Regions from separate parts of the Stenotrophomonas sp. 22LJNL06-5-1 genome, predicted to be linked through region 3. Evidence: predicted binding sites of a transcription regulator. Region 3 holds the regulator's gene; each other region holds the start of a gene.
What was found. The regulator FliA, encoded in region 3, starts transcription of late flagellar genes. The targets are predictions, from matches to a motif close to TAAAGTTTNNCNNNCNNNGGCCGATAA.
Positions count from the first base shown of each region.

Region 1: the regulator FliA is predicted to act here: its motif matches at 5,512-5,538, upstream of AC13GF_RS01235 (methyl-accepting chemotaxis protein).
Region 2: the regulator FliA is predicted to act here: its motif matches at 1,734-1,760, upstream of AC13GF_RS18990 (methyl-accepting chemotaxis protein).

Region 1 covers NZ_JBSPUE010000001.1:268,478-277,962, reverse strand. The annotation lists gene mutS (DNA mismatch repair protein MutS) at 1-2,259, opposite strand, end outside; gene AC13GF_RS01250 (O-antigen ligase family protein) at 2,599-3,876, shown strand; gene AC13GF_RS01245 (glycosyltransferase) at 3,876-4,868, shown strand; gene AC13GF_RS01240 (barstar family protein) at 4,898-5,290, opposite strand; gene AC13GF_RS01235 (methyl-accepting chemotaxis protein) at 5,570-7,792, shown strand; gene AC13GF_RS01230 (glycine zipper 2TM domain-containing protein) at 7,959-8,327, shown strand; gene AC13GF_RS01225 (ABC transporter permease) at 8,455-9,485, opposite strand, start outside.
Region 2 covers NZ_JBSPUE010000010.1:60,892-70,376, forward strand. The annotation lists gene AC13GF_RS18990 (methyl-accepting chemotaxis protein) at 1-1,705, opposite strand, end outside; gene AC13GF_RS18995 (arylamine N-acetyltransferase family protein) at 1,909-2,748, shown strand; gene AC13GF_RS19000 (VOC family protein) at 2,814-3,185, opposite strand; gene AC13GF_RS19005 (response regulator transcription factor) at 3,208-3,846, opposite strand; gene AC13GF_RS19010 (sensor histidine kinase) at 3,843-4,943, opposite strand; gene AC13GF_RS19015 (DUF2141 domain-containing protein) at 5,100-5,522, shown strand; gene AC13GF_RS19020 (carotenoid oxygenase family protein) at 5,548-7,071, shown strand; gene AC13GF_RS19025 (ABC transporter substrate-binding protein) at 7,134-7,850, shown strand; gene AC13GF_RS19030 (TonB-dependent receptor) at 7,910-9,485, opposite strand, start outside.
Region 3 covers NZ_JBSPUE010000012.1:78,994-88,478, reverse strand. The annotation lists gene AC13GF_RS20460 (chemotaxis protein CheA) at 1-1,123, opposite strand, end outside; gene AC13GF_RS20455 (protein phosphatase CheZ) at 1,126-1,731, opposite strand; gene cheY (chemotaxis response regulator CheY) at 1,731-2,123, opposite strand; gene AC13GF_RS20445 (RNA polymerase sigma factor FliA) at 2,181-2,924, opposite strand; gene AC13GF_RS20440 (MinD/ParA family ATP-binding protein) at 2,921-3,808, opposite strand; gene flhF (flagellar biosynthesis GTPase FlhF) at 3,795-5,417, opposite strand; gene flhA (flagellar biosynthesis protein FlhA) at 5,563-7,623, opposite strand; gene flhB (flagellar biosynthesis protein FlhB) at 7,668-8,798, opposite strand; gene AC13GF_RS20420 (CocE/NonD family hydrolase) at 8,930-9,485, opposite strand, start outside.

The DNA of each region.
Region 1 (9,485 bases), on a different contig from region 3:
CATGAACACCAGCGCCTCACCGTGCTCGACCGCGTCCAGGTGCACATTGGCGATGCCGCTGCGGCCACCCTCGTGCTGCTCGTCGGCCAGCGCGGTCAGCTCGAAGTAGTGGGTGGCGAACAGCGTGTAGCAGCGGTTCTGGTAGGCCAGGTGACGGGCCACCGCGTCGGCCAGGGCCAGGCCATCGTAGGTGGAGGTGCCACGGCCGATCTCATCCATCAGCACCAGCGAATGCGCGGTAGCGTGATGCAGGATGTAGCTGGTCTCGGCCATTTCGACCATGAAGGTCGATTGCCCGCGGGCGAGGTCGTCACCGGCGCCGATGCGGGTCAGGATGCGGTCGATCGGGCCGATCAGCGCACGGCTGGCCGGCACGAAGCTGCCGATGTGGGCCAGCAGCACGATCAGCGCGTTCTGCCGCATGTAGGTCGATTTACCGCCCATGTTCGGGCCGGTGATGACCAGCATGCGACGGTCCAGATGCAGGTCCAGATCATTGGGTTCGAACGGCTGCTCGCGTACCGCCTCGACCACTGGGTGGCGGCCGCGCTCGATCTTCAGGCACGGCTCGGCCTGCAGTTCCGGGCGCGCCCAGTCCAGCGCCTGCGCGCGTTCGGCGAAGGCCGCCAGCACATCCAGTTCGCTCAGCGCGGCGGCACACTGCTTCAGCGGTTCCAGCTGCCCGCCAAGGGTATCCAGCAGCTGCTCGTACAGGTACTTCTCGCGCGACAGCGAACGGTCGCGCGCGGACAGCACCTTGTCCTCGAACGCCTTCAGTTCCTCGGTGATGTAGCGCTCGGCATTGGCCAGCGTCTGGCGGCGGGTGTAGTGCACCGGCGCGCGGTCGGACTGGCCCTTGCTGATTTCGATGTAGTAGCCGTGCACGCGGTTGTAGCCCACCTTCAGGGTGGCAATGCCGCTGCTTTCGCGCTCGCGCTGTTCCAGGTCGACCAGGAACTGGTCGGCGTGGGTGGACAGGCGGCGCAGCTCGTCCAGCTCTTCATCGAAGCCATCGGCCAGCACGCCGCCATCGCTCAGCTTCAGCGGCGGCATCTCGGCGATGGCGCTGGCCAGCAGCTGCGCGCATTCGTCGTGTTCGCCCAGCGCGGCATGCAGGGCCTGCAGGCGCGGTGAATCCAGCGGCGCCAGCACCTCGCGCACCGCCGGCAGCAGGCCCAGGCCATCGCGCAGGGTGGAGAAGTCGCGCGGGCGCGCCGAACGCAGTGCGACGCGGGTGAGGATGCGTTCCAGGTCGCCGAGGCGACGGAACTGTTCGCGGATGTCGGCGTCGCTGCCGCGATCGATCAGGGTTTCCACCGCATGGTGGCGCTGCACCAGCACTTCGCGCAGGCGCAGCGGGCGGTGCAGCCAGCGCCGCAGCAGGCGGCCGCCCATCGGCGTCACCGTGCTGTCGAGCACGCCCAGCAGGGTATTGCGGGTATCGCCGTCTACGCGCGTATCCAGTTCCAGGTGGCGACGGGTGGCGGCATTCATCGCGATCGCCTCGCCGGCGGTTTCCATCGCGATTGAGGTCAGGTGCGGCAGGCGCTGCTTCTGGGTTTCCTCGACATAGCCGAGCAGGGCGCCCGCGGCAGCGGTCGCGCGCGGCTTGTCATCGATGCCGAAGCCGCTCAGGTCGTGCAGCTTGAAGAAGTTCAACAGCTGGCGGCGGCCGCTGTCGGCGTCGAACAGCCACGGCGCACGGCGGCGCACGCCGGTGCGCTGGCGCAGGAACTCCGGCCAGTTCTCTTCGTCGGGCACCAACAACTCGGCAGGTTCCAAGCGCGCCAGTTCGGCTTCCAGCGCGTCGTCGGTTTCCACTTCGTTGACCAGGAAGCGGCCACCGGCCAGGTCGGCCCAGGCCAGGCCGTAGCCCTGCTTCGTGCGCGACAGCGCCATCAGCAGGGTGTCGCGGCGTTCATCCAGCAGTGCCTCGTCGGTGACGGTGCCCGGGGTGACGATGCGCACCACCTTGCGTTCGACCAGGCCCTTGGCCAGCGCCGGGTCGCCGATCTGCTCGCAGATCGCCACCGATTCGCCCAGCGCCACCAGCCGTGCCAGGTAGCCTTCATAGGCGTGCACCGGCACACCGGCCATCGGGATCGGCGCGCCGCCGGAGCTGCCGCGCTGGGTCAGGGTGATGTCGAGCAGGCGCGCCGCCTTGCGGGCGTCGTCATAGAACAGTTCGTAGAAGTCACCCATGCGGAAGAACAGCAGCAGGTCCGGGTAATCGGACTTGGCCGCGAAGAACTGCTTCATCAGCGGGGTGTGTTCCTTGGACGCCTTGGCGTTGCTGGTGTTGTCTTTTGTATCAGTCACTTGGGGCGTTTCGCGTCTTGGCAGGGCGTCGGGGCGTGGCCACGCGCAGGCATGGCCGGAGAGGTCATTAGTGTAGCGACCTGGGGCGGTCGATGATCCGCGGCACCCGCGCTGGGCCCGGGGGCTGTCCATGCGCCAACGCCTGCGCCCCTGCGCTGGCACTTTGGTTGATTTCCCCAGGGGCCCACGGTAGTGTCAGCCCCGGCGATTTCCGCCAAGCGGCCTCCATGGAAACCGGGGCGACTTATCCCCGGGCGGGCGTTGATGGAAAGAACAAGCATGACTGCAGCCTGCATGGCCGCCGAACCTCGTTACACCTGGCGTACCGTCCTGCTGAGCATCCTGGTCGCCATCGTTCCGCTTGCCGGCTCCGCACCCTATACCTTGCTGAAGGCGGTGCTGCTGCTGGCCCTGCTGGTCACCGGCGTGGTTCTGATCCGCCGCCAGCCCGATGTCCGCCTGCGCTACCGCATCGCCCGGTTCATCGTGATCGTCTGCTTCCTGCGCCTGGCCTATGCCTTCTACAGCATCCTCTGGCACGGGCTGCGCTGGAACGAGCTGGATCTGCCGGCGCAGACACTGCTCTACCTGGGTACCGCTGCCGTGTTCGCCACTGCGCTGGACTGGCGCCTGATCTGGAAGATCTTCGCCGTGTCCACCCTGGTCTTCGGCGGGTCGTGCATCGTGCAGCACCACGTGATGGGCCTTGAACGCGCGCACGGTTTCAGTGGCGGCGAATGGACGGCCATCGAGTTCACCATGGTGACGCTGTGCATGGCGTTGTTCTCGGTCATCCGGTTGATCCAGCCCAATGTGCATCCGGCCGAACGCTGGCTGCACGGCGTGGCCATCGCCGTCGGCGTCTACGGTTCGATCCTGGCGCAGAGCCGCGGGCCGATCCTGGCGTTCATTCCCGCCATGCTGATGGTGATTGCGGTGCACGTCCGGCGGACCCGGCGCTGGCGGGGGGCACTGGCCTTCGTCGGTGCCCTGGTCATTGGCGTGGTCGGCGCCACCTCGGTGCTGAACCACGAGGTGATCCAGCGCTTCGGTGAGGTCAGTGGCGAGATCTCCGGTTTCAACCAGGAAAACGAGGTCGGCTCGGTCCGTGAGCGCATCGCCATGTGGGGCGTGGCGGTCGACGCCTTCGCCGAGCATCCCGTGGCGGGGGTGGGCCTGAACCAGTTCGGTACCTATGCACGTGAGGGCATCGCCCGCGGCGAGGTGTCCGAGTCGATCTTCCGCTACAACCACCCGCACAACGAGTACCTGGAAGCGGCGGTGACCGGTGGCGTGCCGTTGCTGCTGATCATGCTGCTGGTCTTCATCCTGCCCGGCATTCATTTCGTGCGGCGCCTCGGCCACGCCGACGACATCACCGCGATGATCGCCACCGCCGGACTTGCCGTGGTCATCGTCTATGCGCTTTCGGCGTTCACGGACAACGTGTTCTACCGGGCGATGCCGCATTCGTTCTATTTCTACCTGGTGCTGGGCTTCATGCTGGCGACCGCCTTGCCGGCGCGCGATCTGCATCGGCCAGGGAGTCCGTCCTGATGGCGCATATCCATCTGCTGGCCGCCGACAACCAGCGTGGCCTGTCCCATGACATCCAGGTGATCGAGCGCTCGTTGCAGCAGCTCGGGCACACGGTGACGGTCAGTCGCCTGGACGCGGTGCGCAATGGGGGTGCCTGGAAACTGCGCGGGATGCGCCTGCGCAGACTGCTGGCCTCGTGGCTGAGCCTGGGGCGCACGCCGGCCCGGTTCGACATCAACATTTCGCTGGAACATGTCCGGCCGGCAAGCTTCGGACTGGCCGAGGTCAATCTTCTGATTCCGAATCCGGAATGGGTGTCCGCACGCAGCCTGCGGATCCTGCCGCGGTTCGATGCGTTGCTCACCAAGACCGAAGAAGCCACGCGCATCTTCAACGCGCTGGGCATGCGCGCGCTGGAAGTCGGTTTCTGCAGCCGTGACCGCTACGACCCGGCGGTGCCACGCAGGCCGCGCAGCTTCCTGCATGCGGCCGGTACCAGCCGCATGAAGGGGACGGCTGCACTCGTCAATGTCTGGAAGCGGCACCCTGAATGGCCCTTGCTGACCATCCTGCGCGGCGGCCCTTCGGACGAAGATGAGGGCGGTGCCGCGAACCTGCGGATCGTCCGCGAGCGGCTGCCCGACCAGGAGGTGCAGCGCCTGCAGAACGAACATGCGTTCCACCTGTGCCTGTCGCAGACCGAAGGCTGGGGCCATTACCTGGTGGAAGCGATGAGCTGCGGGGCGGTGGTGATCACCTGCGACGGCGCGCCGATGAATCAGATGATCGACGACAGCCGCGGCATCCTGGTTGCCGCGCACGAGGGTGAGCCCTGCCATCTGTCCAGGACCTGGCATGTGGATGAGAAGGCGCTGGAACAGGCCGTCGAGCGCGCGCTGGCGATGGATGAGGCCGAGTGGACCCGGCTGGGCGCCAATGCACGCGCATGGCACCTGGCCAGCGAAGTGGCGTTCCCGCGCCGTCTGGGCGAGGCCCTGGCCAAGGTCTGAGCGGATGGGGGCTGGTCGCTGCAGCGCGCTCAGCCAGGCACCAGGGTGATCTGCGGATGGCTGCCGAAGATCTCCATGACGATCTCGAAGTAGGTCTGTCCCTGGCCAAGCGCCAGTGCCGTCAACTGAGCGTGGATGGCCGGACCATTGAACCTGCCGCCCTGATCGAGTTTCGACTGCAGCCAGGCGCGCGTGGTCTCGCGGCCCAGTGCCTCGCGGCTGTGGGCGATGTCACGCCATACCACCGTGGCGGTGGCATGGCCGGCGAGAGCGCCGTAGCCACCGTGAAGCAGGTCATCAAGCGCGTCCAGGCTTGCGCCCAGCAGCCAGTCTTCGTCGGCCATGAACACGCGATTGATTTCCACGTAGAGGCTGGCGATGTCGTTGATGGACGCGCCTTCGATGTGCAGGATCCGTGTCATCTGCAGACTGTAGCCCGCCCGGGCGGCGCTTGTATCCGGCGCAGATAATCTAGGTCGCTTTGGATGGGGGGCGTGATTATGGTGTTAAACCTGCGTGATTTTCATCGGGCGCTGGCGTGTCAGCGGTATTCGATAATGATATGGCGCCATTATCCATCGCTGCATTTTCTGACTGCCTGCACAGTTCCATATATTTGGATCGGTCCATATATAAAGTCCCGTAAAGTTTCCCTCCGCTGCGCCGCCATCGAACGTACGGCCACGATCAAGGGAATTGAGATGCTTGCCTTACGTAATCTCCGTGTGGGATCCCGGCTTGGCGCCGGCTTCGGTCTGCTGCTGCTGTTCATCATGGCCATCGTTGGCCTGGTGCTGTATGGGAATCAGCTGAAATCCGCCCAGTTCGAGAAAGTGGTGGACGTCAACATGGTGAAGATGCGTTTGTTGAATGACATGCTTGATACCAACAACGCGGTGCTGATGCATCGCCGCCTGATGGTGATCAAGCAGGGTGACGAGTTCGACAAGGATTACCAGCGTGCCCAGGAGTTGTCGCGGACCTATGACGGTATCTGGGCCAAGTACATCAAGATTCCGCGTGACGCTACCGGCGATACCCTGGTCGCGCGCATCGAGGCGGCCCGCAAGGCCACCGATGCATCAACCCAGCAACTGCATGAGCGCATGAAGGCGGGGGATTTTGATGGGGCCGCGAAGGAGCTGCTGGCCGAGCACGGTCTGGCAACGGCCTGGAATGAATCCATTTCGGCCCTGCTGCGCCACCAGGAGACACTGACCGAACGCAGCCGCGAAGAGTACCGCGCAACCGAATCGTGGACCGGCACGCTGTCGATCGCGTTCGGAGCACTGAGCCTGTTGCTGGGGACGTTGGCGGCCTGGGCGATCACCCGCAGCCTGACCCGCCCGCTGGAAGGAGCGGTGAAGCTGGCCGACGGCATCGCCAGTGGACGCCTGGACAGCAGCATCGACGCCACCGGCAACGACGAGGTGACCCAGCTGCTGAAGTCGATGCAGCGCATGCAGGCACAGTTGCAGTCAGTGATGGCGGCACAGGGCGAGCTGGCCCGCCAGCACGATGCCGGCAGCCTCAGCTACCGCATGGACGAGAGCGCGTTCCCCGGCGACTACGGGCGCATGGTGCATGAGACCAATGCGCTGGTTGGATCGCACGTGCAGGTACAGAACCGGTTGATCGAAGTGATGAAGCACTACGCACGCGGCGATCTGTCGGTGGACATGGACCCGCTGCCCGGCGAGAAGGCGGCGATCACACAGGCGATGGACGAAACCAAGTCCAGCCTGTCGGCGATCAACAGCGAGATCCGCCGGTTGGCGACAGCGGCCGCGGCAGGCGACTTCAGCCTGCGTGGTGATGAAGATCGCTTCGCCTACGATTTCCGCGACATGGTGGCAGGGCTCAATCGCCTGATGCAGACCACCGACGAGAACCTGGTGCAGGTGTCGACCCTGCTGCAGGCCATCTCGCGCGGCGACCTGACCGTGCGCATGCAGGGTGATTTCCATGGCGTGTTCGCGCGCATGCGTGATGACTGCAATGCCACCGTCGATCAGCTCAAGCAGATCGTTGGCCGCATCCAGAGCAGTGCTTCCAGCATCAACCTGGCAGCGGGTGAAATCGCCTCGGGCAACACCGACCTGTCGCGGCGTACCGAACAGCAGGCGGCAAACCTGGAAGAGACCGCAGCGTCGATGGAGGAACTGACCTCCACCGTAAAGCAGAACGCCGAGCATGCGCGGCAGGCCAACCAGCTGGCCATCGGCGCGCATGGTGTCGCTTCGCAGGGCGGTGAGGTGGTCGGCCAGGTGGTCACCACGATGTCGGCCATCGAAGCCGCGTCGAAGAAGATCGCCGAGATCATCTCGGTCATCGATGGCATCGCCTTCCAGACCAATATCCTCGCGTTGAACGCGGCGGTCGAAGCTGCGCGTGCCGGGGAACAGGGCAGGGGCTTTGCCGTGGTGGCCAGCGAGGTGCGTACGCTGGCGCAGCGCTCGGCGGGCGCGGCCAAGGAGATCAAGGGCCTGATCGAGGATTCGGTCGGCAAGGTCGCCGACGGCTCGGCGCTGGTCCGCCAGGCCGGCACCACGATGGGCGAGATCGTGGCCTCGGTGCAGCGCGTGACCGACATCATGGCCGATATCTCTGCTGCCTCGCAGGAGCAGAGCTCGGGCATCGAACAGGTCAACCAGGCGGTGGTGCAGATGGATGAGACCACCCAGCAGAATGCCGCGCTGGTCGAAGAAGCCAGTGCTGCAGCGCGCTCGATGGAGGAGCAGGCCAACCTGCTGGCCGAGGCGGTTTCGGTGTTCCGCACGGGGGCGGTGACGGCCACCGCAGCGGTGCGCCCGGCGCTGGCAGCCGTGGCGGCATCGGTTGCGCCGGTACGCCGGCCCGCGCCGCTGTCGCCACGCATCGAACCAACATTGGCCGCCAACGCCGGTGGCTGGGAAGAGTTCTAGCAAGGCAGCACGCCGGTAGGGAGACGGCGCCCATCGCGACGGCTGGTCGCGATGGGCGCGGATTTTCTTCCTGAACGTGCGATGGCCAATGAAGTGGCGGACACGCGTATTTCACTTCCGGTTGCCAACCGCGGGAGGACACTTGCGTCATACCGGAACTCAGGAGATGGCCATGAAGACCTCGACCCGATTGCTTGTGCTGGGCACCCTGCTGGCGGCTTCGTCGGTGGCCGGCGCGCAGACCTATGGGCCGCGCGATGAGGGACGCAAGTTCAACGACGGCAGCCGCGTGGTCTGCAAGAACGTGGAAGTGCAGCGCAACTCGCGCGATCCGAACCGCATCACGGGTACCGCTACCGGCGCAGTGATCGGTGGCCTGCTCGGCAACCAGGTGGGCGGCGGCAACGGCAAGAAGCTTGCAACCGTGGCCGGTGCCGTGGCCGGCGGTGCGGCCGGCCGCCAGATCCAGGGCAACAGCCAGCAGAAGAACGGTGACCGCGTGGTCGAGCGCCGCTGCGAACGCGTCTACCGCTGATCGGTCGCTGCCGGACCCCGTTTCCCCTTCCACACTGCAGTACTCGAACGCCGGCCCCGCGCCGGCGTTCGTCGTTACGGAAAAAGGGGACGGAGGGGATTAAGTCGCAATTCCCCAAACCGGCCGTTTACGACTTAATCCCCTCCGTCCCCTTTTTCGCGAGGAGGCGCCAGGTGGCGAGGCTGCCGTAGAGCAGCAGCAGGGCGGTGAGGGTGATCAGTTCGTGGCCGACTTCGGCCAGGCTGGCGTCCATCTGGTTCAGGCGCACCATCAGGTTGATGCCGGAGGTGGTCGGCAACAGATGCGCCAGCCAGACCAGCGGTTGTGGCGTCATCACTGCCGGCCATGACAGGCTGGCCAGGAAGAACAGCGGGATCGAGGTGGCGATGATGTACTGGAAGGCGCGTTCGCGGGTGCGGAAGAAACTGCCGACGAACAGGCCAAAGGCCACCGTGGCGGCGATGAACAGGGTGCCGCCGAGCAGCTGACCCAGTGGGTTGCCGCCGCGTGGATAGTCCTGCACCCAAGCGGTGAAACCGGCGTAGTAGAACAGGCCGAACAGGCCAATCAAGCCGAAGCCCAGTGCCATGCCGGCCAGCGTGGGCAGGTCGAAGCGCAGGCGCCGGCCGAGCGCGAGGCGCCGTCCACCCAGCAGCACGCCGATGCCCATCAACAGCGTCTGGTGCACGATCAGCTCGGCCACGCCGGGCACGATGGCGCTGCCATAGCCTTCCTGGGTGTTGTACAGCGGGCGCTGCACCAGGGTGACCGGTGGTGCCTGCGGCGCGCCCATGAAGGCGGCCTGGCTGACCACCGCCTCACGCCCGAACGCACCGAGCGCATCGGCCACGCTGCCCAGCACCCAGCTGGCACGGCCCAGGTAGGCGCCGTTGCCGAGCAGCACCAATTTGGCCGGGTGGCCGCGCAGGATGTCGCGCTCCAGGTTTGCCGGAATCAGCACGATGCCCTCGGCGTGGCCGGCTTCCAGCTGCTGGCGCGCACTGTCGATGTCCGCCGGTTGCCCGGCCACGCGTGCAACCCGCAGTGCATCGAGCTTTCGCAGCAGCTCGCGGCTGGTCGCGCTGTGGTCTTCGTCCACCACCAGCACCGGCAGGTTGCCGGCCACCTGGTGGCGGTACGCGGCCGGGTAGAAGAAGG
Region 2 (9,485 bases), on a different contig from region 3:
GCGCGAACACGCCCTGCAGTTCACCCTCCATGCGTACGCTGAGGTCGCCGCGGGCCAGCGCAGCCAGAAGCGCCTGCAGATCGCCGAGGTTGGTCTCGAAGGTGGCCAGCAAGCGGTTGATGCTGGTCGACAACGTACGCACAAAACCCTGCTTTCCCTCCAGCACGATGCGGCCGTGCAGGTCGCCATGTGCGGCGGCGTCGACCAGTGCTGCCACTTCGGTTTCCAGCAGCGTTTCCAGCGCGCGGCTGCGCCACTCCACTGCCACGCCGAGGAAATGCCCTTCGTCGGTGATGGCATTGGCGATCAACTGGTAGCGGACGCCGGCATGACCGATCTCGCGCTCCTCGCGCTGGCGCACGCCAGTCAGGCTGGCCAGTGCCGGATGCAGGCGTACCGCATCGCTCCCCACCAGATCTTCAAGCCGGAGTTCAAGCTGCTCCAGCAGCGCCGGATTGACGTACGCCACCAGGCCTTCGGCATCGATCACCATCAAGCCAGCCTGTGCGCTGTCCAATGCCTGGCGCACACGGGTGTTGCCGCGCGCCACGGCACGCTCGGTCTCGATGCGCGCGCGCAGGCGCTGCTGCATGTCGACCAGGCGCTGGGCCAGCTGGCCGATCTCATCGTTGGCGTTGTAGACGCGCAAGGTGGTGTCGAGGCGATCGTCGGCGATGTCGCTGGCGAAACGCAGGGTGTCCTGGATCGGCTGGCGCACCGCACGCAGCACCAGCACCAGGCTGGTGATCAGCACGCCGGCCACCAGCAGCAGGGTCAGTGCGAACAGCACGCTCATCGTGCGCGCACCGGCCTGCTGGCGCGCCTGCGCCTTGGCCAGCGCCGCCACCTGCGCCTGCTGGAAGGCAGCCAACGCCGGCGCTACGCCAGCAGCGGTATCCAGCAGCGACTGCGCTTCCACATCCAGGCCGACGCGGGCAGCGGTATACCCCAGCAATGCGGCCTGATATGCCTCCATCCCGGTGCGCAGGGTGTCCTGCACATCCGCAGGCAGGCCCGCCAGCGCGAGGTCGAACGGCAGCTTTTCCTCGCTGGCACGGTCGGCGTGGGTGGAATCACCGTCGAGCAGCAGCAGCGCCTCCTGCCTTCGCATCTTCTGCAGGGACAGCGCCAGCGCGGGCCGCTGCTGCACATCCACCTGCGCCTGCAGGGTGTCAGCGGCCTGCTGCAGCTGCGCGGCGAGGCCGGCATCACCACGGCCCATCTCGTCGACCCGTTCGAACAGGGCGGCCACACCTTGCGAGAACGCGTCGGCAGCCTCGGCCAGCGCCTGCAAGGCCTTGCGCCGGCCAGCATCCATCGGCGTCGCGCGCAGCGCCTGCAGATCGGTCTGCAACGCCTTCTGCGTGGCCAACAGCTGCGCGCGGTCGGCATCATCGAAACTGCGTGCATACTGGGTCTGCAGGCGACGCGCTTCGGCCACCCGCGTGGACAGACTGGCAGCCAGATCGCTGCCGCGCTGGTAACTGGCCTGGCTGCGCGCAGCCAGTGCGTTGGCATGGCCAGTCCAGGCGTAGACAGCAGCGATCGCCACCAGGCCCAGGCCGCAGATCCACAGTGTGGCCTTGAGCTTGTTGGCCACGCTGAGCCGATGTGGCTGCAGCCAGCGCAGCAGCCCGGGGGACGCCGAGTGCAACGCAGCAAGGCGCGTGCGCAGGGACCGGAGGTGGGGGACAACGGCCGACATGACAGACTCCAGGCGGAAGGACGCACCTGTATCGGCCGGATTCAGGACAACTTTAGCGCTTTCTTCGTCTGCGTCCCCCCATCGCTGGTGGACGCGGCCTTTGTACCGGGTGCAGGCGACCGGGGCATGACACTGCCGCCGTGCTTGACCTCAACCCCGGTTGGGGGAGCACAGTGGACGCCCCTCCCCCGCCCGGTGCCTCCATGACGACGCTCGATGTCCCCCGCTACCTGCAGCGCCTGCAGCTGGATGCGCCGCCACCGCGGACCCTGGCCGGCCTGACCCTGCTGCAGCAGCGCCACAACGCACTGCTGCCCTTCGAGACCCTCAGCTGCCTGCTGCGCGATGCGGTGCCGATCGACCTGGACAGCGTGCAACGCAAGCTGCTTGACGACCGCCGTGGCGGGTACTGCTTCGAACTCAATGGCGGATTGCTGGCGCTGCTGCAGGCATTGGGCTTTGACGCGCAGCCATTGAGCGCGCGCGTACTGCTGGCCGCCCAGGACGGCGAACTGACCGCGCGTACCCACCTGCTGCTACGCGTGCAGGTGGATGGCGATGACTGGCTGGTGGATGCCGGGTTCGGCAGCCTGACCCCGACCGTGCCGCTGCGCCTGCATGATCCGCAGCCGCAGGCCACGCCGCACGAACGCTATCTGCTGCAGCGCCTGCCCGGCGAGGGTGATTTCGTGCTGTCGGCCGAGTCCAACGATGGCTGGCGGGAGATGTATCGGTTCGACCTGCAGGCGCCGGCACCGATCGACAACGTGGTGGGCAACTGGTACGTGTGCACCCATCCCGATTCCAGTTTCCCCGGCCAGCTGCGCGCATCGCTGACCGGGCCGGACTGGCGCCGTACCATCGGCAGCGGCAACTACACCGAGTACCGCCCTGGCCAGGCACCGGACAAGCGCCCGCTGCATGATGTGGGTGATGTGCGTGAGGTGCTGCAACAGCGCTTCGGCATGCAGTTGCCGGACGATCCGCGACTGGACCCGGCCATCAATGACTGGCTGCAGCGCTCGCGCGCCGCGCTCTTGTAGAGCCGAGCCCATGCTCGGCTGAGCTGGAGCGGCTGGGCCAACAGCAGCCGAGCGTGGGCTCGGCTCTACAGAGCTGCGCGCGCCTGCAACGCAATCCGGTTGCCTTCGCTGTCGCGGATCTCGGCCACGCGCCAGTCACCCGCATCGGCGGGTCCGAAGCACAGCTCAGCTCCGGCTTGCAGTGCACGCTCCAGGCTCGCATCCAGGTCATCGACGCCGATGTAGATGCGCGCACCCTGCTCGGAGGGCCGGTAGTCCGCGCCGTGCACCAGCGCAATGCTGGCACCGGCGGCCTCATCGGAGAACGGCAGGTAGGCCATCCGGCAGTCGTGCAGCACGATAGGTTCGTCCACCGCGACCTGCAGCCACCGCTGGTAGAACGTGATGGCACGGTCCAGGTCACTGGCCGGGATTTCCACATGCAGGATCGGGTTCACTGGCACTCCTTGCTCGGTCCACTCAGATGATGCGCAGGGTAATCGCCTTGAGCACCGCACGGGTGCGATCGCGGGTGCCCAGCTTATCGAGTATGGCGGACACGTAGTTCTTCACCGTGCCTTCGGCCAGGAACAGGCTGCGTGCGATCTCCTTGTTGCTGTACCCCCCGGCCAACAGGCGCAGGATCGCCACCTCGCGTTCCCCGAAGGTATCGGTGGGCGGTGCTTCGTCGTGGAAGCGGTAACGGGCGCGCACCGGCTCGGTGCTGACCGGCAGCAGCAGGGTTTCACCAGCGGCGACGCGCTCGATCGCTTCGCGCAGGTCTGCGGGTGCCGCATCCTTGAGCAGGAAGCCCTGTGCGCCGGCCTCACTGGCACGCAGCAGCAGATCACTTTCATCAAAGGTGGTCAGCAGCAGCCATGGCGTGGCATCGCCGCGCGCGCGCAGCTGGCGCACTGCCTCGATGCCGTCCATCCCGGGCATGCGGATGTCACTGAGCACCACATCCACGCGCTGGGCGGCCAACGCGTCCAGCAGCATCTGGCCCTCCTCAGCCTCCACCACCACGTCCACGCCCAGCCCCTGCAGCAGCGCACGCAGGCCTGCACGCACCAGCGCCTGGTCATCGGCCAGCGCCACCCGGATCTTGGCCGCACTCATGCCGACAACCGCGCGGTCAGATGCATGCCGCCCTGCGCGGTTCGCGCCAACTCCAATCGCCCCTGTACGGCCGCCAGGCGCTCGCGCATGCCGGCGATGCCATTGCCCTCGCGGATGCGTTCGGCGCGCTGGCCGTCATCGCGGATATCGATAAGCAACTGGGAATCCTCTTCACTGATCATCAGCCACACGGTGTCTGCATTTCCGTGGCGGGCGGCGTTGGTCAGGGCCTCCTGCACCAGCCGCAGCACGGTCTCGGCCATCAACGGGTCTGCCACGCGCACCCCGTCGCCGATCTGCAGCTGCAGCTTCGGTCGTGGGAAGGGTGCGGCCAGCGCATGCAGTGCAGTGGCCAGATCGAGGCCGCGATCATCGCGCATCGATTGCACCACCTGGCGGATATCGGCCAGCAGTTCGCCAGACAGCTGTTCCGCCAGCACCAGCCCTTCGCGACCGGCCAGCGCAGGGTCAGCGGCCAGGGCGCGCAGATTGAGCCGCATCGCGGTGAGCTTGTGCCCGGCCACATCGTGCAGTTCGCGCGCCAGGCGCAGGCGCTCGGCATCGCGTGCGCTGTCGGCCAGCAGCGCGCGGGTGGCCAGCAGGTCGGCGTTGACCCGGGCCAGGTCATCGCGGGCCAGCGCCGTGCTGCGGGCATAGTGTGCAGTCAACGCGGCGAAGGCCTGGAAGCCGCCATAGAGCAGCACCACCAGCAGCGGCTGGCTGAAGCCGCTGTGGCGCAGCGCGGCATACACCGCCAGGTTGGCCAGCAGCGCAACGCCCAGCACGAAGCGCGGCGGCCAGTGCTCGGCCAGCTGTGCGACCAGCACCACCAGCAGCACCGGAGCGGTTCCAGTACGCGGCTGCAGCGCAACCAGCACTACCGCCAGCAACGCCTGCAACACCGCCGCGACGGCGCGCACGCGGGATGGCACCGACGCCCAGCCGTGCACCACGAACAGCAGCAGGAACACGGCAAGCAGCAGCAGGCTCAGCCCGGCACCGCTGCGCTGTACAGCGAACGACAGGCCCACCGCCAGCACGGTGACCAGGCCGGCAAGGCTGAGGGGACGCAACAGATGACGGAACAGGCTGGGCATGGCCAGATGCTGACCGCCGCGCACGCCGGCGGCAATGGGTCCGGCGCAGAAAGTGACTTCTGGCACGTCGAATCGATGACCACTGGCCCTGAACCCAGTGCAGCGCCCCACGCAGACTGGCTCCACACCGCCACACACACTTCCGGAGCCACTGCCATGATCCGTACCGCCCTGCTCAGCACCGCCCTGACTACCCTGGCCCTGGCCGGCAGTGCCCACGCCGCCGACCTAGCCGTGACCGTGCATGACGTCCGCGCGCAGACCGGCACCCTGCGCGTTGCGCTGGTCGACAGCGCTGCCGCCTGGGACGGCAAGGCCAGGCCCGTGCAGGCCCAGCAGGCGGCGCCCAGCGGCGACGGCGCCCACTTCACGTTCAAGGGCGTGCCGGCCGGCAGCTATGCCGTGCTGCTCACCCACGACGAGAACGACAACGGCAAGCTCGACACCAACCTGGTCGGCATGCCGGTGGAAGGCTACGGCTTCAGCAACAACCCGCAGGTGATGCGCAAGCCGACCTTCGACGAAGCACGCGTCGACGTGCCGGCCGCTGGCACCGCCATCGACATCACCCTGCGCTGATTCCGCATCCAGACCCGAGGCCACCATGGACCGTCGCCGCTTCCTTCGTACCCTGCTCAGCAGCAGTGCCTGCCTGGCCCTGGGCGCCACCGCGCTGCGCAGCGCTCCCGCCTTCGCCGGCGACCCGGCGCGGTTCGCGCAGGGCATGCAGGAACACCCATGGCTGCTCGGCTGGCGCAGCGTCGGCAGCGAAAGCCTCGGCCCGGCCACCGTGCAGTTGCACGGAAAGCTGCCGTCGGGCCTGGCCGGTACGCTGTACCGCAACGGCCCGGCGTGGACCGAGCGCGATGGCTTCCGCTACGACCACTGGTTCGACGGCGACGGCATGGTGCATGGCTGGCGCTTCAATGGTGATGGCAGCCTGACCCATCACGGGCGCATGGTCGCCACGCCGAAATTCACCCGTGAACAGAAGGCCGGCCGCTTCCAGTATCCGGCTGCCGGCACCAGCGTTCCCGGTGCGCTGGCGGTACGCAACAACGATGATGCCAACGTGGCCAACACCTCGGTGACGATGATCAATGGCCGCCTGTTCGCCCTGTGCGAATCCGGTTCGGCGTTCGAAGTGGACCCCGATTCGCTGCAGACGCTTGGCCCGGTCACCTGGCGTCCGGACCTGGCGGCGCTGCCGTTCTCGGCGCACCCGCTGCGCGACCGCGACGGCAGCCTCTGGAACTTCGGCTCGATCAGCCTGATGGGGGGCCATGGCCTGCTGGTCTGGCACATCGGTGCGGACGGCCAGCTGCGCAGCGCCAATGTGATCGAAACACCCGAGCATGGCTACCTGCATGCCTTCGCGTTGACCGACCAGCACCTGGTGTTCGTGATGATGCCGTTCGATTTCACCGGCACAGGTGGCAGCTTCTTCGAGCGCATGCAGTTCGCACCGCAGCGTCCTGTGCGCATCGCGGTGGTCGCCAAGGATGCGCCGGACAAGGCGCAATGGTTCGAGGCTCCATTCGCGGCGATCTACCACTTCGGCGACGCGTTCATCCGCGATGGCGGCATCGTGCTTCGCGCAGTACGGCATGACGACATCAAAGAAGCACGCTCGCCGATGAAGGAAGCGATGGCCGGTGACGGCGCACATGCGGCCAACAGTGGCGCCAGCCTGGTCGAGCTGCATCTGGACCTGCGTCGTGGACAGGCCCGCTGGGAGACCTTGGGCATCAGCGCGGTGGAGTTCCCATTGTTCGACCCGCGCTCGACGAACACACGTGGCGCACGGCTGTATGCGCCGACCATCGACGGCACGGCCACTGCGCCGTACTTCAACGCCGTGGCCGCGTTCGACATCGCGCACGGGCGCCGCCAGCTGTGGAACTACGGGGCGGACATCATGGCCGAAGAGCATGTGTTCGTACCGCGTCCGGGCAGCCGCAACGCCGATGACGGCTGGCTGATCGGCACCCTGCTCGACCCGGTGAACAAGCGCAGCGGCCTGGCCGTGCTGGATGCGCGCCATGTGGATGACGGCCCGCTGGCACAGGCCTGGCTGCCGTATGCGGTGCCACTGGGCTTCCACGGCACCTTTGCCGCGCGCGGCTGACTCCACGCCACGCGGACACCGTTGTTGGCATGCTGGGCCTCCCCTGCCCCGTGGAGTCCTGCATGTCCCTGGCCGACCATCGAAGTACGCTGGCACCGCACGGTTTCCTGCGCGTGGCGATCAACCTGGGCAACCCGGTGCTGGCACAGGGCGATGCGCGCTCACCGCGCGGCCCCTCGCTGGAACTGGCTACCGCATTGGCGCAACGGATGGGGGTGCAGGCACGCTTCACCTGCCACGAGGCCGCAGCCTCGGTGGTCGCCGCAGCAGGCGAAGACGGCTGGGATCTGGCCTTCCTGGCCATCGATCCGGCACGTACCGACCGCATCGCCTTCAGTGCCCCGTACGTAGAGATCGAAGGCACCTATCTGGTTCGCGAGGACAGCCCTGCGCAGCAGGTGGCCGACCTCGACCGCGAGGGGCTGCGCATCGCGGTGGGGCGTGGCGCGGCCTATGACCTGTTCCTGAGCCGTGAACTGCGCCACGCCATGATCGAGCGGGCAGAGACCTCGGCGGCGGCCATCACCCTGTTCGATCAGCAGCGTCTGGATGCCGCGGCCGGCGTGCGCCAGCCGCTGGTGGCCTGGGCGCAGACGCATCCCGGCCACCGCGTGCTGACCGACCGCTTCACCGCGATCCGGCAGGCGGTGGCGGCGCCTGCCTCACGCCCGGCCGACGCGCTGCAGGCGTTGTTTCACGCAGTGGAGGCGATCAAGGCAGGCCCGTTGCTGGAGGAAGCGTTCGCGCGTGCCAGGCAGGCGGTTACGCTGGTCCGGTGACTGTAGGGTCGAGCAGAAGCAGTCGAGCGTGGCTCGACGCTACAGAACGCGGGTACAGCTTACTGGAACAGGTACTTCAGGCCGATCTGCGCGCGGCGACCGTAGTACTCCACCTGCAGCGGACGCCGCGGGCTGCCCTGGTAGTACTTCAACGGCTCGTTGGTGAGGTTGCTCAGCTCTGCGAATACCGTCCAGCGATCGAAGGTATAGGATGCGCTGAAGTCGACCGAGGTGTTGGCACCGTACCAGGCGTCGGTGATGCTGCTGTCTCCGTGCGACTCAATGTAGGCCCCCTTGTGGTTGGTGGCCAGACGGGCAGCGAACGCGCCATCGTCGTAGTACACGGTGACGTTGTACAGGCGGTCGGCCTGCCCGGTGATCGGTACATTGCCGGTACGACCCGGAATGCGCATGCGCGAATCCATCAGGGTCAGATTGGCGTTGACGCCGAAGTTGCTCCACAGGCCGGGCAGGAAATCGAAGCGGCGCACGAAAGCGAGCTCGGCACCCCACAACTTGGCGTCGTCGCCATTCTCGGGCCGGTAGAAGGTGACGTTGGGGTTGCCGTTGAAGCTGCCGGTGCTACTGCTCTGGAACACCGGATTGCTGATGTTCTTGTAGAACACGCCGCCGGACAGCAGGCCCAGCGGACCGGCATACCACTCGGCCATCAGGTCCAGGTTGTCCGAATAGGTCGGGTCCAGGTTGGCGTTGCCGGAGGTGAAGGTGCCATCGGCTTCCATGAACGAGCCACCCGGGTTGATGTCGCCGAAGTTCGGCCGGGCAAAGCTGCGGGTCAGGCCCAGCCGCAGGTTGAGATCGCTGCGCGGCGAGAAGCGCACGTTGAGCTGCGGCAGCACCGAGGTATAGCGCTTGCGGCCCAGGTTGGGCAGCAGCGCGCTGCTGCCATCGGCATCACGCTCCAGCACCAGCCCGCGCACGTCGGTGGCGGTGCGCTCCAGACGTACGCCGCCGACCACGTCCCAGCGCTCGTCCGGCTTCCAGGTGGCCATCGCATAGGTCGCGTACTGCTTCTCGGCCACGTCGAAGTTGCGGCCCAGTGCTGCACCGTTGGCCACCAGCGCCGAATCGCCCGGTACCAGCACCAGATGCTGCTTGTTCTGCCGGTACCACTCGGCCAGGGCCTGCATCGGCACCACCTGCGAGAAATCGCGGGCGTAGTCATGGCCATTGCCGACGTCGTAACCACTGCGGCCCGGCTGGTCCATCAACGGGAAGTCGGCCAGGGTCGGCACCGGGCCGCCGGTGGCGGTGTTCCATGCATAGAACTCGTCGGAGAAGCGCGCACGGCGCTGCTTGTCACGGTACTTGGCCCCCACCCTCCAGGTCAGCGTGTCGCTGGCGTCGAAGGTGAAATCCAGCTGTGCGACGGCCTTGTCCTTCTCGTTGATCGCCACCCGGTACAGCTCGACCGCGCTCAGCGACATCTTCCGCGGGTCCATCGCGAAGCCCGGTGGCAGATGGGTTTCAGGCGTATCGGCGGCAACATTGCCGCCATCGAGGGTGTTGTACGAGTTGCGGCCCACACCACGATCCTGCAGGCCCAGGTAACCGACCTTGCCCTGGTTGAACTGGACCACGAAGTACGCGTTGTCGGCGCAGGTGGGAATGCAG
Region 3 (9,485 bases):
CCGAGAGGCGTACATGGCCCATCCGCGGCTTGCCCTGCGCCTCGCGCAGGTCGGGCATTTCCACGCCGTGGTCGATGGCGTTGCGGACCAGGTGCACCAGCGGGTCGGCCAGCGCTTCGACCAGGTTGCGGTCGAGCTCGGTCTCGGCGCCGATCAGCTCCAGGTCCACTTCCTTCTTCAGTGAGCGGGCGACGTCGCGGGCAACCTTGGGGAAGCGGGAGAAGACCTTGCCCACCGGCTGCATGCGGGTACGCATCACCGCCGACTGCAGGCGGGCCGTGGCGATGTCCAGGGTGGACACGGCGCGGTCCAGCTCTTCATCGCGCAGGCGTGCACGCAGAGTCTTGAGCCGATTACGTGACAGCACCAGTTCGCCGATCAGGTTGACGATCGCGTCCAGGCGCTTGGTGTCCACGCGCACCGTGTGTTCGGCCTCGGCCAACGGCTTGGCAGCCGGCTTTGCCGCCGGTGCCGGTGCGGCGGCCGGTCGCGGGGCTGCAACCGGTGCCGGCGCCACGGCAGCGGCAGGCTTGGTGCCCGGTGCGGCGCCACCGTGCAGCTGGTCGAGCAGGGCTTCGAACTCGTCTTCGCTGATCAGTCCGTCGTCGGCTTTTTTTGCCGGCGCGACGGCGGTCGGTGCATTGCCGCCGTGTAGCTGGTCGAGCAGGGCCTCGAATTCGTCGTCGGTGATCAGGTCGCTGCCGCCCGCAGAGGGTGCTGCGGTGGCGGGTGCAGCCACGGCGCTGCCATGTACGTCGAACTGGGCGATCAGGTCCGGCGGCGCATAGCCTGGCTCGGTGCCGGAAGACACGGCATCCAGCATCGACTGCAGGTAATCCAGCGATTGCTGGGCCGCGTCGAAGTGGTGGGCCTGCAGCACCGCCTGGCCGGCGCGGGCGGCGCCCAGCGCTTCTTCAGCGGCGTGGCACAGCTCGACCATGGCGGTGACGCCGAGGAAGCCGGCGCCGCCCTTGAGCGTGTGGTAGCCGCGGAACACCGCGTTGAGCTGATCGCTGTCCTGCGGTGCCTGCTCCAGCGACACCAGCTGTTCGCCGAGGCGATCCAGGATTTCCTGTGCCTCGATGATGAAATCGGCAGTGATGTCGTCGGATACCGCGCTCATGCTTACAGCCCCAGATCCGACAACAGGTCGTCGGCGTCGTTCTGCGAGACCGCGTGGCGGTCCAGTCCCTTCAGTGCCGGCCCGGCCAGTTCCGGGTCGGTGCGATGCTGTTCCGGCGGCAGGCCGAGTGCGCCGAAGCCTTCGTGCACGCGGCGGACGATGCCGACCACGCGACGGATGATCTGCCCGGTCAGGTCCTGGTAGCTCTGGGTCAGGGCGATCTCGGTCAGGTTGTGGCGGATGCGCTCGAGCTGCGCGTCCTGGCCAGGCTGCAGGCCTTCGGCGCGCAGCTGTTCGGTCAGGCTGCGGCATTCCTCGGCCAGGTCCAGGGTGCGGTGCGTGGCCTGTTCGGTCATCGCCACCACGTGGTCCAGGCGCGCGCAGGCATCGTCCAGTTCGCCGGCTTCGCTGGGTACGGTCGGTAGTTCACCCAGCGCCTGTCCCAGTTCGCGGGCCAGCCGCGAGAGGCCGCTCATCATCGGCTGCGTGCGCAGCGCGACCAGTCCGTCGATGCGCTGCCGCCAGGCGGCCTCGTCACCGGACTCCAGTGCGTCCAGGGCTTCCTGCAGGCGCAGGGCGAGGGCGTTCTTGTCGACCGTGGTATCCATCAGGCGCTGGCCGCCAGGCGTTCGAAGATCTTGCCGAGCTTCTCTTCCAGCGTCTGCGCGGTGAACGGCTTGATGATGTAGCCGTTCACGCCGCTCTGGGCGGCTTCGATGATCTGCTCGCGCTTGGCTTCGGCAGTGACCATCAGCACCGGCAGGGTCTTCAGCTTGGCATCGGCACGGATCGCCTTGAGCAGCTCGATGCCGGTCATCACCGGCATGTTCCAGTCGGTCACCACGAAATCGAACGGCTGGCTCTGCAGCAGCGACAGCGCGGCATGCCCGTCCTCGGCTTCGGCGGTGTTGGTGAAGCCCAGATCGCCCAGCAGGTTCTTGACGATTCGACGCATGGTCGAGAAGTCGTCGACGATCAGGATGCGCATGTTCTTGTTCAAAGCAGAATTCCTTTGTTGTTCATTCCGGACGGCCGGGGGCAGCCGCCTCGGGGATGTTCATTCTTCGAGGCCGGCGTCGGCAGCCTCGAACAGCTTCAGCCGGCCACGCAGGCGCAGTACCGCCTGGCCGTGGATCTGGCAGACCCGCGACTCGCTCACGCCGAGCACCGCGCCGATCTCCTTCAGGTTCAGTTCCTGCTCGTAGTAGAGCGAGAGCACCAGCTGTTCGCGCTCGGGCAGGTGGCCGATGGCCTTGCCCAGCTCGCGGCCGAACTCGCCGCGCTCCAGCACCTGCTGCGGGGTCGGACCACCCTGGGCCACGGTGTCCAGCTCGCCCTGGTCCTCGATGCGCGATTCCAGGCTCAGCACCTGGCCGCGGGCGGCGTCTTCCATCAGCCGCAGGTACTCGGGCAATGGCATCTCCATCGCGGCGGCCACTTCGGTGGCGCTGGCGGCACGGCCACTGCTCTGTTCCAGGCGGCGGATGGTGGCGGCGGCATCACGTGCACGGCGGTGCACCGAGCGCGGCACCCAGTCGCCACGGCGGATCTCATCGATCATCGAACCGCGGATGCGGATCGAGGCGTAAGTCTCGAACGAAGCACCCTGGTCGGCGTCATAGCTGCGCGACGCTTCGATCAGGCCCATCATGCCGGCCTGGATCAGGTCGTCGACTTCGACGCTCGCCGGCAGGCGTGCGGCCAGGTGGTGGGCGATGCGCCGCACCAGGTCCGAATGCTGGGCGATGACCTCGTTGGCCGCCGAGCGCTGGACTTCCCTGTACTGGGCTGCGCCTTTCATGCGGCCACCCCTCGCTGCTTGAGGATGCGTTCGAGGAAGAACTCAACGCCGCCGCGCGGTTCGGTCGGCGCCTGCCAGCGTGCGGTACGGCGCGCGATCTCGGTGATCGCAAGCGCGGCCGGGCTGGACGGGTAGGCCTTCACCACCGGCTGCTGGCGCTGCACCGACAGGCGCAGCCAGTCATCCTGCGGCACGCAGCCCAGGTAGTTCAGCGAGACATCGGCGAGGAACTTCTCGCAGACGCGGGTCAGCTTCTCGTACAGCACGCGGCCCTCGTTAGGGTCGCGCACCATGTTGGCTACCACCTGGATGCGGTCCACACCGCGCTCGCGCGACAGCACCTTGATCAGCGCATAGGCGTCGGTGATCGAGGCCGGCTCGTCACAGACCACCACCACGGTGTCCTGCGCGGCCTGGCAGAAGGTCAGCACGCCATCGGTGATGCCGGCGGCGGTGTCCACCACCATGATGTCCAACTCGCGCTCGAGTTCGGAGAACACGTTGACCAGGCCGACGTGCTCGGCCGGGGCCAGTTCGGCCATGTGGCGGCGGCCGGACGCGGCCGGCACCACCAGCACCCCGTTCGGGCCTTCGACGATGACGTCGTCCAGCGTGCAGCGGCCGGCGACCAGGTCGGCCAGGGTAAAGGTGGGATTCAGCCCCAGGATCACGTCGATGTTGGCCAGGCCGAGGTCGGCGTCCAGCAGCAGCGTGCGCTTGCCCATGCCGGCCAGCGCCACGGCCAGGTTGGCCGAAACGTTGGTCTTGCCCACGCCGCCCTTGCCGCCAGTGACGGCAATGGTGCGCACAGGGCCGAGCGGCTCGCTGCGGGTGGCCGACAGCGGGAAGGTCTTGGTCAGCTTGGCGTACTCACGCGACGGCATGGTTCAACTCCGGGTTGCAGGGCATATCGGCCGCGCGGCGCAAATCTTCAAGGCGAAGTACGAGATTGGCTGCACTGGCCCGGTGCAGGTCCTCCGGAACGTCCTGGCCATCGGTCACCCAGGTGATCGGCAGGGCGTGGTCCACGGCCACCGACAGGGCGTTGCCGAAGCGGCCGGTCTCGTCCAGCTTGCTCAGTACCAGGCCCTGCAGGTTGGCGGCGCCGAAGCGGCGGACCACCTCGTCCATGTCGCCGAAGCTGGTGTTGGCCGGCAGCACCAGCAGGGTGCGCACCTGGCGGGCGGCACGCAGCCACTGCAGCTGGGCGGCCAGTGCGCGGTCGCGCGGGCCCAGGCCGGCGGTGTCGATCAGTACCAGCTTGTAGTCCTTCAGGCGTTCCAGCAGCTGGTCCAGGTCGGTGCCGCTGTTGGCCTCGTGCACCGCGATGCCGAGCTGGCGGCCGTAGCCGTACAGCTGCTCGCGGGCACCGATGCGGGTGGTGTCGGTGGTGACCAGGGCGACGTCACGCGGCGCGTGCTTCTCGGCGAAGCGCGAGGCCAGCTTGGCGATGGTGGTGGTCTTGCCGGCGCCGGTCGGGCCGACCAGGGCGATCACGCCGCCTTCTTCCAGCGGGTCGACCGGGGCGATCGGCAGCTTGCGCGAAATCAGCCCCAGCATCAGGCCGCGGCCGCGGTGGGCCTCGGTCTCCAGCGGGATCTGCATGGCCACGTCGCGGGCCAGGCCGGCGTCGAAGCCGTACTCGTCCATCAGGTCCAGCGCAGTGGCGCGCACCGGGCAACCGCGCAGGCGCTCGTCGGTGAAGCGGTTCATTTCGCGCTCGATCACCTGGCGCATGCCCGCCACTTCCTGGCGCAGCTGGCGGATCTCGGCGTCGTCCTGGGCAACCACGGTCAGCGTCGGTGCCGGGGCCAGCACGGGGGCAGGGTCGGTTTCGTCGCTGGCTTCAGCCGGTGCCGGTTCGCTGGCGGCGATTCCCGGCTGGGTGGCGGCCACAGCAGCGGCCGGCAGCGGCGGCGGCTGCACCGTCGGGGCCGGGCTTTCGTGATCCGCAGCCTGCGGCGGATCGATCTGGAAGTGGGCGCGGTTGGCCGGCACGGCGTTGGCAGGTGCCGGTGCAACGGGGGCTTCGGCGAACGGAGCGAAGATCTGTTCCGGCAGCGCCGGTTCGTTGACGGCGGCACGCGCCAGGGTGGCGGCGAAGCCGGTGCTGCCGCGGGTCGGCACGATCTCGTCGGCGCTGTCCAGGGTGCGGCCGGTGGCGCCGACCGCAGCGCGGGCGAGGGCGGCCACGGCCGAGGTGGTGGCGGCGACCGGTTCCGGCGCCGGGGTACTGCTGCGGCGGCGGGTGACGGCGGCGATCACCGCGTCGGCGGCGGTGCGCGGCTTCGGCGCCGGCGGCGGAGCGATGTCGCGACGCGAGGCTTCCAGCGCACGCTGCACGGCGCTCTCATCGTAGTTGGCGGCGGCGACGATCTCGATGCCTTCCTCGATCCGGCGGTTGGACAGGATCACGGCGTCAGGGCCATGTTCCTTGCGCACCAGGTTCATGGCCGAGCGCATGTCGGCGGCGACGAATCGTTTGATTTTCATGCTGTGGTCACGGGACGAAGACGGCGGGGTGGCGGTCGGAGAACTCGGGTGGTCGGTGGTCTGCACGGTGCGGGTTCCCCTTGGTATCTGTCTGTTGCGTTGGTTCGAAAGTGGTGTCTGTTTTCTGGCGCATCGGAGGGCGGCGTCAGCTGATCGTTCCGACCAGTTTCAGGCGCTTGTCCTCCGGCACCTCGCTGTAGGCCAGGACCGACAGCGACGGAACGCTGTGGCGGACCAGGCGGGCCAGCGCGGCGCGCACCGGGCCAGGTACCAGCACGACCGCGGGCTCGTTGCGGGCTTCCTGCTTGCTGACACATTCGGCCAGGCTCTGGTGCAGTCGCTCAGCGAGTCCGGGTTCCAGCGCGGCGCCGTTGCCCTGCGTGGACTCCTGCAAGACACGTTCCAATTGCGGGTTGAGGGTGAACACCGGCAGCTCCGCCGACATTCCGGCGATCTCCTGCACGATGAAGCGGCCCAGTGCGGTGCGCACGGTGGCGGTCAGCACGGCCGGGTCCTGGCTGTTCGGCGCGTGTTCGACCAGTGCTTCGGCGATCTTGCGCAGTTGGCGGATCGGAATGCGTTCGACCAGCAGGTTCTGCAGCACGCGCACCACCGCCGACAGCGGCAGCGCCTTCGGCGTCAGATCTTCGACGAGCTTGGGTGCGCTCTTGGCCAGGTTGGCCAGCAGATGCTGCACTTCTTCGTGGCCGAGCAGTTCCGGCGCGTGCTCACGGATCAGGTGCGAGAGGTGGGTGGCGACCACGGTGGCCGGGTCGACCACGGTGTAGCCCAGCGTTTCTGCCTGGGCACGCTGGTGCGGCTGGATCCAGGTGGCATCCAGGCCGAACGCGGGGTCCTTGCCGGCGATGCCTTCCAGCGCGCCGAGGGCGCTGCCCGGGTCCAGGGCCAGCTCGCGGTCGGGGTGGATCTCGGCGGTGGCTACCGGCACGCCGTGCACCAGCACGCGGTAGCCGTTGGCGGGTAGTTCCAGATTGTCGCGGATATGCACCGACGGGATCAGGAAGCCGACGTCCTGGGTCAGCTTGCGGCGAACGCCCTTGATGCGCGCCATCAGTTCGCCACCCTGGTTGGCGTCCACCAGCGGGATCAACCGGTAGCCGACCTCCAGGCCCAGCGGATCGACCGGACGCAGCTCGTCCCAGCTCAGTTCCGCAGTCGGTGCCGGCGCGGCTTGGCGGCCCAGTGCATTGAGTGCGGCGGCATCGGTGCCGCCGGCCGCGGCGTCGGCGGCCGGAGCCTTGCCCTTGCGATAGACCTTCCAGGCGATGAAGCCGAGGATCGCGGACAGCGTCAGGAAAGCGACGTTGGGCATGCCCGGCACCAGGCCGACCACGCCGATGATGCCGGCGGTGATCGCCAGCGCGCGGTACTGGCCGAACACCTGGCCGGTCATGGCCTGGGCCATGTCCTGCGAACGCGAGGCGCGGGTGACCAGCATGGCCACGGCGCTGGAGACCAGCAGGGCCGGCAGCTGCGCCACCAGGCCGTCACCGATCGACAGCAGGGTGTAGGTGGCCGCCGCGTCGCCGAACGGCATGCCATGCTGCAGCACGCCCACGGCCAGGCCGCCGAGCATGTTGATGAACAGGATCAGGATGCCGGCGATGGCGTCGCCGCGGATGAATTTGCTGGCACCGTCCATCGCGCCGTAGAAGTCGGCTTCCTCGCGGACTTCCTCGCGGCGAAGCTTGGCTTCTTCACGCGTCAGCAAACCGGCGTTGAGGTCGGCGTCGATCGCCATCTGCTTGCCGGGCATCGCGTCCAGGATGAAGCGCGCGGTCACTTCCGAGACGCGGCCGGCGCCCTTGGTGATCACCACGAAGTTGATGATGGTCAGGATCGCGAACACCACGATACCCACCGCGTAGTTGCCGCCGATCACGAATTCGCCGAAGGCAGCGATGACCTTGCCTGCGGCGTCGTGGCCGTTCTGGCCGTTGAGCAGGATCACGCGGGTGGAGGCCACGTTCAGCGCCAGCCGCAGCATGGTGGTGATCAGCAGCACGATCGGGAAGATGGTGAAGTCCAGCGGGCGCTTCACGTAGACCACCGCCAGCAGCACCATCAGCGAGATGGCGATGTTGAAGGTGAACAGCGCGTCGAGCACCGGCGCTGCCAGCGGCACCACGACCATGGCCAGCAGGGCCAGCACGATCAGCGGCGCGCCAAGGCCCTGGCGGATCATTTCCAGGGCGCGGCGGGTGTTGAAACCGGTGGAGGGCTGGGCGCTCACGGGCGGCCTCCCTTGCCGAATTCATCCACCTGGATGTGCGGGGCGTCCGGCATCGGGCCAGTGCGCCAGGCGCGCAGCTGGTAGACGTAGGACAGGACCTGGGCGACGGCCGAATACAGTCTCACGGGGATTTCCTTTCCGAGTTGGCCTTCCCGATACAAGGCGCGTGCCAAAGGCGGGGCGGAGACGATCGCGACCTTGTTGCCGTCGGCTACTTCACGGATGCGCAGGGCGGTCTCGTCCACGCCAAGGGCGACCACGGTGGGGGCGTTCATGGCGCCGCCCTCGTACTTCAGCGCCACCGCGTAGTGGGTCGGGTTGACCACCACTACGTCGGCAGTGGGCACCGCTTCCATCATCCGGCGGTTGGCCATCTGCTGCTGCAGCTGGCGGATGCGGCCCTTGACCTCGGGGCTGCCCTCGCTTTCCTTCATTTCCCGGCGCAGCTCTTCACGGGTCATCTTCAGCTTGCGCATCCAGTTCCAGCGCTGGTACGGGGCATCGATGGCGGCCAGCACCAGCATGGCGCCGGCGGTGGCCAGCAGCAGGCGCAGGGTGAAGCCCAGGCCGTCGGTGATGGCGGTCTCCAGCGGGTGGTGGATCAGCCCGCGCAGGGTGTCGAAGCCGGTCCAGACCACCAGTCCGGCGGCGACGCCGACGAACGCCACGCGCAGCAGCGATTTGGTGAACTCGGCAATGGCCTCGGGGCCATAGAGGCGCTTGAGCCCGCTCATCGGGTTCATCCGGTTGATGTCAGGCAGCAACGCCTTCTGCGACCAGCGCAGGCCGCCCATCACCAGCGGGGCGACGAAGCTGGCCAGCAGGCAGACCAGCACCAGCGGCGCGATCACCAGCATGAACTGCAGCAGCAGGTCGCCGAAGTGGCCGAACAGTTCCTTCGGGTTCTGCCGCAGGCTCTGTTCGGGGCTGAGCGCGTGCTTCATCCAGGCGCTGGCGCCGCGGCCTATCGAACCGCTCATGGCCATCACCGCCAGCACGCCGGCGCCGAACACGGCGGCGGTGCCGAGTTCGCGCGAGCGCGGCAGGTTGCCCTGTTCACGGGCGTCGCGCAGGCGTTTTTCGGTAGGTTGTTCGGTCTTTTCGCCGGCGGATTCGTTCTCGGACATCACGGGCACTGCGGCAGGGGATGCCGGGGTGCGTGCAAGATCTGTTCCGTGATGGGCCGTTGCCTATCCACGCATGGCGGGGATCTTCCGAGGCAGGGAGCGGGGCGGCCCCATCCACGCGTGGCGTGGCGCTACTGGGGGGTGTCGCTGGCGAGGTGGAGGGGAATCGTCAGAACACTGTCGCTGTGCCAGTCCACCTGCAGCGGGGCGCCCGCATCGGCGGCCGATTCGTTGCTGACATCACGGCCGGTGCCGTGGTTGACCTGGTGCATGGCGTCCTTCAGCACATCCACCTTCACCAGCAGGCGGCTGCCTGCAGCCAGGTGGCGAGCGACCATGCGCGTGCGATCGAAGGGCAGGTGGGTCCATTGGCCGGGCTGCAGCAACTGGCGCGTGCTCGGGTCACGCACATGGCTGGCCCGGCCCATGTAATAGGACAGCTGCATCCGGCGTCCATCGGCGAGCAGCTCGTACAGGGTGACGGTGAAATCGAAGTCGCGCTTGTTGATCCGTACCTTCAGGTCGCCGGAGAAGCTGCCCACCAGATCCATCGGACCGGCAAAGGGGTCGGTGGCAAAGGACAGCGCGGTATCCCTTTCGTCCTGTGCCGCGATGATCGGGAACGGATAGTAGCCATGCCGCATTTCACCGCGGTCGGCCAGGTCCACGGTTTGCCCCAGCTGGCCC